One region of the Paenibacillus sp. J53TS2 genome, then DNA from elsewhere that is predicted to be linked to it. Evidence: predicted binding sites of a transcription regulator. Region 1 holds the regulator's gene; the other holds the start of a gene.
The links. Region 1 encodes LexA, which represses DNA repair genes until DNA is damaged. Its sites were predicted from a motif close to CGAACATATGTTCG; they were not measured.
Positions count from the first base shown of each region.

Region 2: a site for LexA is predicted at 1,618-1,631, ahead of KJS42_RS07955 (YhjD family protein). Genes of this name have one in related genera too.

Region 1 is NZ_BOSK01000004.1:416,395-419,804, reverse strand. It holds gene KJS42_RS12095 (HAD family hydrolase) at 1-46, opposite strand, end outside; gene KJS42_RS12090 (hypothetical protein) at 95-625, opposite strand; gene KJS42_RS12085 (DUF896 domain-containing protein) at 638-811, opposite strand; gene KJS42_RS12080 (LysM peptidoglycan-binding domain-containing protein) at 976-1,272, opposite strand; gene lexA (transcriptional repressor LexA) at 1,552-2,178, shown strand; gene KJS42_RS12070 (hypothetical protein) at 2,285-2,437, opposite strand; gene glnA (type I glutamate--ammonia ligase) at 2,663-3,410, opposite strand, start outside.
Region 2 is NZ_BOSK01000003.1:19,602-23,011, forward strand. It holds gene KJS42_RS07950 (DNA polymerase IV) at 1-1,158, opposite strand, end outside; gene KJS42_RS07955 (YhjD family protein) at 1,155-1,541, opposite strand; gene map (type I methionyl aminopeptidase) at 1,742-2,488, opposite strand; gene KJS42_RS07965 (TetR/AcrR family transcriptional regulator) at 2,495-3,187, opposite strand.

The DNA.
Region 1 (3,410 bases):
AGAGCAGCGTGTCGTCCAGGTCAAAACATACCGCTTTGATCGTCATTCGTCCCAGCCCTCTCCGTTCTATCGCTTTATACTTGCAAATGTGGTTCTATTCTTTCTCCAGTTTTACATGATGGGTATTGGCATACAGTTCCAACCGCGTGGCCATTGCTTCCGTATCGAAGCGGTTGCGTGTGCGGTAGAACACCCATTTGGGTTCCCGTGTTTTCGGTTCAATCACAATTTTGTTCCGGCTAACCTTGATTTTGCTAATGTTACCGGCATCCAGCATGCGATCACGATTGAATTTCGAGGTGTACAGCCAGCTCTTGTTGATGCGCAAATAAGGCTTGCGAAGAAAAATGGCCAAAGCCAGCACAATATACAAAAAGATCGTCGCCCAATACAGCACCGAGTTCACTTCCGCAGAATTGCCGATGATCCCTACGCCGCCATACAGAAGGGCTAACAGGAACAAGAGAAAAGGCAAAATGATGTTGCGCCCTTTAAAAACATCACCTTCCCCGTTTGCCCCAAGCGTCGACCGTGAATTTCGCGTCGTCTGCCCAACTTGCGGTCCCTTGCCTTTCTTATTCATTCTTACTTGATTACGTTCTACTTTGCGATCAAACGAACCCATACCCGTTCCTCCCTATTTATCTACAATCTCGATCGACTCGAGCTGGTGCCGAAAATTCCTGCGAACGTTTTGCAGATACGTTTCCCGAAGCTGGGCTCTTTCCAATAGCTCGTCTTGCGATAATCCTTCTTCTTTGGCTTTTCGAGCCAGCTCATTAATCCGCTTAACCAACGCATCAATATCCATAAGTTCCTCCCACTTCTATATATACTATGCTTCCCATGGTGTTACACAGGGCATTAATTCTTACTTTGACATGAGAAAAAGAGCTTGTCAAGGCGACGGCAACCCCATCCCGCATCCTTGAAACAAGCTCTGGTTCTTCCTATATATCATAACTCGGTTAACCTCTAATGTTTGTTGGGCAACATCAGCGTATCTCCCGCTTGAATCGAGCTGGTACCGAGCCCATTGGTCCGCATCAACTTCTGAATGTAGACTCGCGTATCTTGACCTTGAGGCTTATGAGCCACGGCAATTTCCCACAAGGTATCTCCAGGCATCACCACAACATACTCTGCCCGCTCTTCCGTCGCGGAGTTGTCGATGGACGCTGCAAAGGCCTGTACCATACCGGTGCATGTGATGCTGAGAATGATCAGAAGCACGGCAATTTTGGACAATCTACTCTTCAGAAATGTACTCATATGTAATCTTCTTTCCATAGGACGACGAAAAGAAGGTTGTTCGTAGATGCTTTGATAGGAACTGTATTTCAACATATAACCATCACTCCAAACAAGTGTTCTGTTTTATGTAATCAATATAACACGAACATTTGTTTGATTCAATAGTTTTTTTCGAACGGTTGTTCTTATTTTTTTAGCTTTCGTATATTGATCTCTCTTTTTAGAACTAATGTTTGTACGAACGGAAGTTCTGTGTTATAATTTTTCCAAACGTTACTAAATGGGGTTGATCCGTACATGTCAAAGGTATCGAGCCGGCAACAGGCCATTCTTGAATTCATTCGCAACGAAGTACGCGCCAAAGGTTATCCACCTTCCGTACGTGAGATAGGGGAAGCCGTCGGATTGGCGTCCAGCTCCACCGTTCACGGCCATCTGGACCGCCTGGAGAAGAAAGGGTTCATCCGGCGCGACCCGACGAAGCCGCGTGCCATCGAGTTGTTGGGCCAAGAAGAGTCGGAGAATTACAATTTGTTTGCACATAGCATTGCCCGCGTTCCCGTTGTCGGGAAAGTAACTGCAGGCATGCCGATCACGGCAACGGAGAATATTGAAGATTATTTCCCACTGCCAGAGCATTACGCTGCTGACGGAGAAGTATTCATGCTTTCCGTGGTTGGCGACAGCATGATCGAAGCCGGAATACATAGTGGGGATTATGTGATCGTCCGCCAACAGCAAACGGCCAACAACGGAGAGATCGTTGTAGCCATGACGGAAGATGACGAGGCGACGGTCAAGACGTTTTATAAAGAGAAAGACCATATTCGCTTGCAGCCGGAGAATTCAACGATGGAACCGCTTCGTTTGAAGCATGTGACCATCCTGGGGAAAGTCGTCGGTCTGTTCCGCGACTTGCACTAATTTTCTAAATATGCGGCAATGATAACATCAAACAGGACGAAGCGATGGGTTTATATCGACTTCGTCCTGTTTGGTTTATCCGCCTTACGCATTCCCTTCCCCCTTACTAATCCCATTCGAGGTCCAGGAAGTGCATTAGATTGTAGCCTGTCTTTTCGCGGCGGCCGCGTGTGCCCCAACCAAATCCGGCACGTTCTGCTATCCACCACTGCTTTAACCGGTAGCGACAGCGTTGGTATCTTTTCAATTCGGTCACCATGTGACTACCTCCTTAATTCAATTCATCTCCCCCATCCTTTGCGCTTAGCTTGACCCAATACTTTCAAACGTATGTAAATAGGAACAAACCATTTGATGTCAAATCATTATCATTGGTCGCACATCTTGTCCTAATACTTGATTCAACGTACCCAGATACATGGATGCGTTTTACAAAAAAAAATCCCCCAACGCCAGGCGTTGAGGGATATGCGTAAACTTATTCTTAATACAATGTCATATATTGATCGCGTTCCCATTGATGAACTTGGGTACGGAAGATGTCCCATTCGATTTCTTTCAACTCGTAGAAATGAGTCAACGCATGGTCACCCAACGCTTCGCTAATAATTTCACTGCGCAGCAATTCGCCAAGCGCTTCCTTCAAGTCGGACGGAAGACTTGGGATCCCTTCTTCCACGCGTTCTTCCTCAGACATCACATAGATGTTGCGATCGACTGGATCAACCAGCGGGAGCTCCTTCTTGATGCCATCCAGGCCCGCTTTCAACATCACAGCCAAAGCTAAGTAAGGATTAGCAGCCGGGTCCGGGTTACGCACTTCAACGCGTGTGCTAAGGCCGCGGGAAGCTGGAATTCGGATCATTGGGCTGCGGTTGCTCGAAGACCAGGCCACATAGCAAGGTGCTTCATAGCCAGGCACGAGACGTTTGTATGAGTTTACGGTTGGGTTTGTGATGGCTGCAAATGCGCGAGCATGCTTCAGGATACCAGCCATATAGTGGCGTGCTTCGTTGCTCAGGCCCAGGCTATCACTTTCCTCATAAAACGCGTTCACGTTACCTTTGAACAATGATTGGTGGCAATGCATCCCCGAACCATTCACGCCGAACAACGGCTTCGGCATAAACGTGGCATGAAGCCCATGCTGACGAGCAATCGTCTTAACGACCAATTTAAAGGTTTGGATTTGGTCAGCGGCTTTGATCGCACTCGCGTATTTAAAGTCGATC
Region 2 (3,410 bases), on a different contig from region 1:
CGCCGATTCCCCATAACGACGTTTGATCTCGTCGGTGGCCCGTTCGAGCGCTTGGTATCTCGGCCGTTCATCGAACAAGGTCAGCTGGTATTCGTCGTCCCGCACCAGCCCGGTTAACGTGACCCCCACCTTACGGACCGGCTGGCCGTCCCAATGACGGCGGAACAGCCGCATCACCCCGTCGTAAACCTGCATGGTCACGTTGGTCGGATCGGGCAGCTTCATCTGCCGGTAAAACCCGGTCGGATGGTCGAAATCCGCCCCCCGGCAGCCAACGCTGACGACCCCGCCCATGTAGCCCTTTTCCCGGCACCGGCGGCAGACAAGCTCGGTCAGCTCCAGCAGCGGTACCGCCGTCTCCTCCATCGAATAGTAGTCGCGGGGCAACGTCATTTCATGACCGATCGACTTCTCCCCCTGATGGCTGTTCGGGTCGACCGGCGAGTCGTCCATGCCGTTGGCCAGTCGCCACAGCACTTCGCCGTTGACGCCCCAGCGCTGCCGTAGCCGCGCCAGCGGTAGGTTCGCCAGCTCCCCGATCGTGCGGATGCCCATTCGCAGCAGATGGCGCTCCATGCGGGAGCCGACCATGAACATTTGCCGGATCGGCAGCGGCCATAGCACCTTCGGAACGGCTTCACGAGGCAGAACGTACAGGCCGTTTGCATTTTTCTTGGCGAAATTGTCGCAGGCCATTTTGCTGACTGCCTTGTTGTAGCTGATGCCGAAACGGCTGTAGATGCCGGTCTCGCGGCGGATTTTCTGCTGAATGGTCAGGGCCAGCGTCTCCGGCTCGCCGAACAGCGACAGGCTGCCGGTCACGTCGAGATGCTGCTCATCGATGCTGTACGGCTCCACCAGATCGGTAAACTGCTTCATGATGTTCGTGATCTGCATCGACACGGCGATGTACCGCTCCATACGCGGCCGCATCACCACCAGGTCCGGACATTTTGCCAAAGCCGTGCCCAGCGTCTCCGCCGTTGTCACTCCATACTGTTTGGCCAGCGGACAAGCGGCCAGCACGATCCCCGAGCGCCGTTCCGGATCCCCGGCCACGATCAGCGGGCGGTTCTGGTGCTGCGGATGATCAGCCTTCTCCACGCTGGCGTAGAAGGATTGGCAATCCGCCATCATGATCACGCGTTCCGATTTCATGAGAACATCCCCTCTTTCGTTACATCCATCCCGAGATAGCTGTAAAGCCGGCTGATCAGCTCCGCTTTAACCAGCCCCCACAGCATGGAAAACTCATACGTGTAGCCCCGGCATAAATAGCGGGCTTCAATCCCCAGGTTCGTCCGCCGCTCCTCAAACACCTTCAATCCATGCTCGCGCATGCTTTGGCGCACCTGGGTCAGATCGGCGGTTGCGGCGTTCTGAAGCAAACCGATCAGCCCCTTATACACCTGCGGCAGCTTCAGCGAAGCCGACGCCAAAATGCGCCGGTCCCGTTCCAGCGCATCGAGCAATAGGGGAAGCAGCACGTATTGCTTGATGATCTCCGCCTCCTCCTGCGTTTGCCAAGGAACCGGGCTCATGCCGCTCCCTTCTTCATGCTGTCTGTCATAAACTCACCCTCTAATCAGAACGTTTGTTCCTATTATATTCATAATACGAACAAACATTCCCTCTGGCAACAGGTTTATGTTGGATAATTTGGCAGGGTGAACGCGCATGAAAAAGGCTGATTCCCCCTGTCCGTCGGACTTTGGGAATCAGCCTCTTTTCCTGTTGACGCTTATTGAGCTGTTAAAATCAGCGGTCCGTCCGCCATCAGCGCGATCGTATGCTCATACTGGGCCGACCATTTGCCGTCCGCCGTGCGCGCCGTCCAGCCGTCGTCGTCAATCGCAATGCGGAACGTGCCTTCGTTGATCATCGGCTCGATCGTAAACACCATGCCTTCCTTAAGGCGAATTCCCTTGCCCGCCACGCCGATATGCTCATAGTTAGGCTCCTCATGCAGACTACGCCCGATCCCGTGACCCAGCAGATCGCGTACGACGGCATAGCCGTTTGCCTCCGCATGTTTCTGAATGGCCGAAGTCACGTCACCTAACCGGTTGCCCGGGAGCGCTTGGGCAATCCCCAGCTCCAGGCATTCCTTCGTCACCCGCATCAGCCTTTCCGCTTCGGGACTCACCTGACCCACGGCGTAACACCAGCACGAATCTCCGAACCAGCCGTCCGCTTCCGCGACAATGTCCAGTTTAAGCAGGTCGCCGTTCTGCAGCGGCCGGTTCGACGGGAACCCGTGGGCGACCACATCGTTGACCGAGGCGCAGGTTTCGGCGGGGAATCCGTTATAACCTTTCGTAAACTGCTTGCCGCCCAGCTTCGTAATATGCCGAGCCACGAAATCATTGATCTCCTGCGTCGTGATCCCGGGCCCAATCATTTTGGCGACCTCCCGATGGCAGTCCGCAACGATCTGGTTCGCCCGCTTCATCTCTTCGATCTCCCGCGGAGATTTTAATATAATCATTTGTCTTCACTCCTTCAATGGTCCATCGGGTATGGTGCGCTCCGATAGCCGATGCAATAACAAGCGAGCGATGCCCTCTGCCTCACGATCCAGCGTCCCGCGGCGCAGCGGAAAGCTCGCGCAACCGGCCAAGGCGGCCAGCAGCATTTCCGCCTGCGAGACTTGCTCCGCCGCGTTCGCCCCCCGGTCAGCCGTTCCGGAAGCGACGATCTCGCCAGGATCAAGCGGTTGGCCGCGCCTAAGCACCGCTGCAAATGGCAGCAGCACCTCGCGGCGGAACGCATCCGTCAGCGGTAACGCTCGCGCCTCCGGCAGCAAGCGGAAGTCTTCCGCCGCAAATTTATACAACAAGTAAACGCCGTGATCTTCGGCCCACAATTTCAGCAGCCGGGCACCTTCCGCCACGAGGGGATCCGCCTTTGAGTCAATGCCCTCCTTAGGGTGAATGTCCCCGGGGGCTCCCCTGCCCATCCATTCCCCGGCTCGATCCATCGCTGTCCAAAGCACGTCGTGCAGCAAATCCCCTTTATTACTGTAATAATGGTAAACCGTTCCGTAACCGAGCCCGGCTTCGGCTGCTACATCCCGAATTTCCAGCGTCAGACCTTTATCAAGAAATACATCGGCGGCCGCCATACGAATTTGAGCAAGCCGCCGCAATCGGATCTCTTCATTTTGTTCCTTCGTACGCGGTGTCATCCGCCTCATCCCCTTTTATTTTTGACCTACTCTCATGTCAATATAAAACAATTTGAGGAAATTGGCAAGCGGGAAAGACCCGAATTTTTAAGCCTAACCGATGATTTCTCGTTTAGCTTAACCAGCCCCGTCTTAGCGCATCCTCTTTCCAAAAACAACCTCCGGAAATAGCAAAAGGCCGCCGGGGCACCATTTCCCCAGGGCCTTGTCACCCGTTACCGCC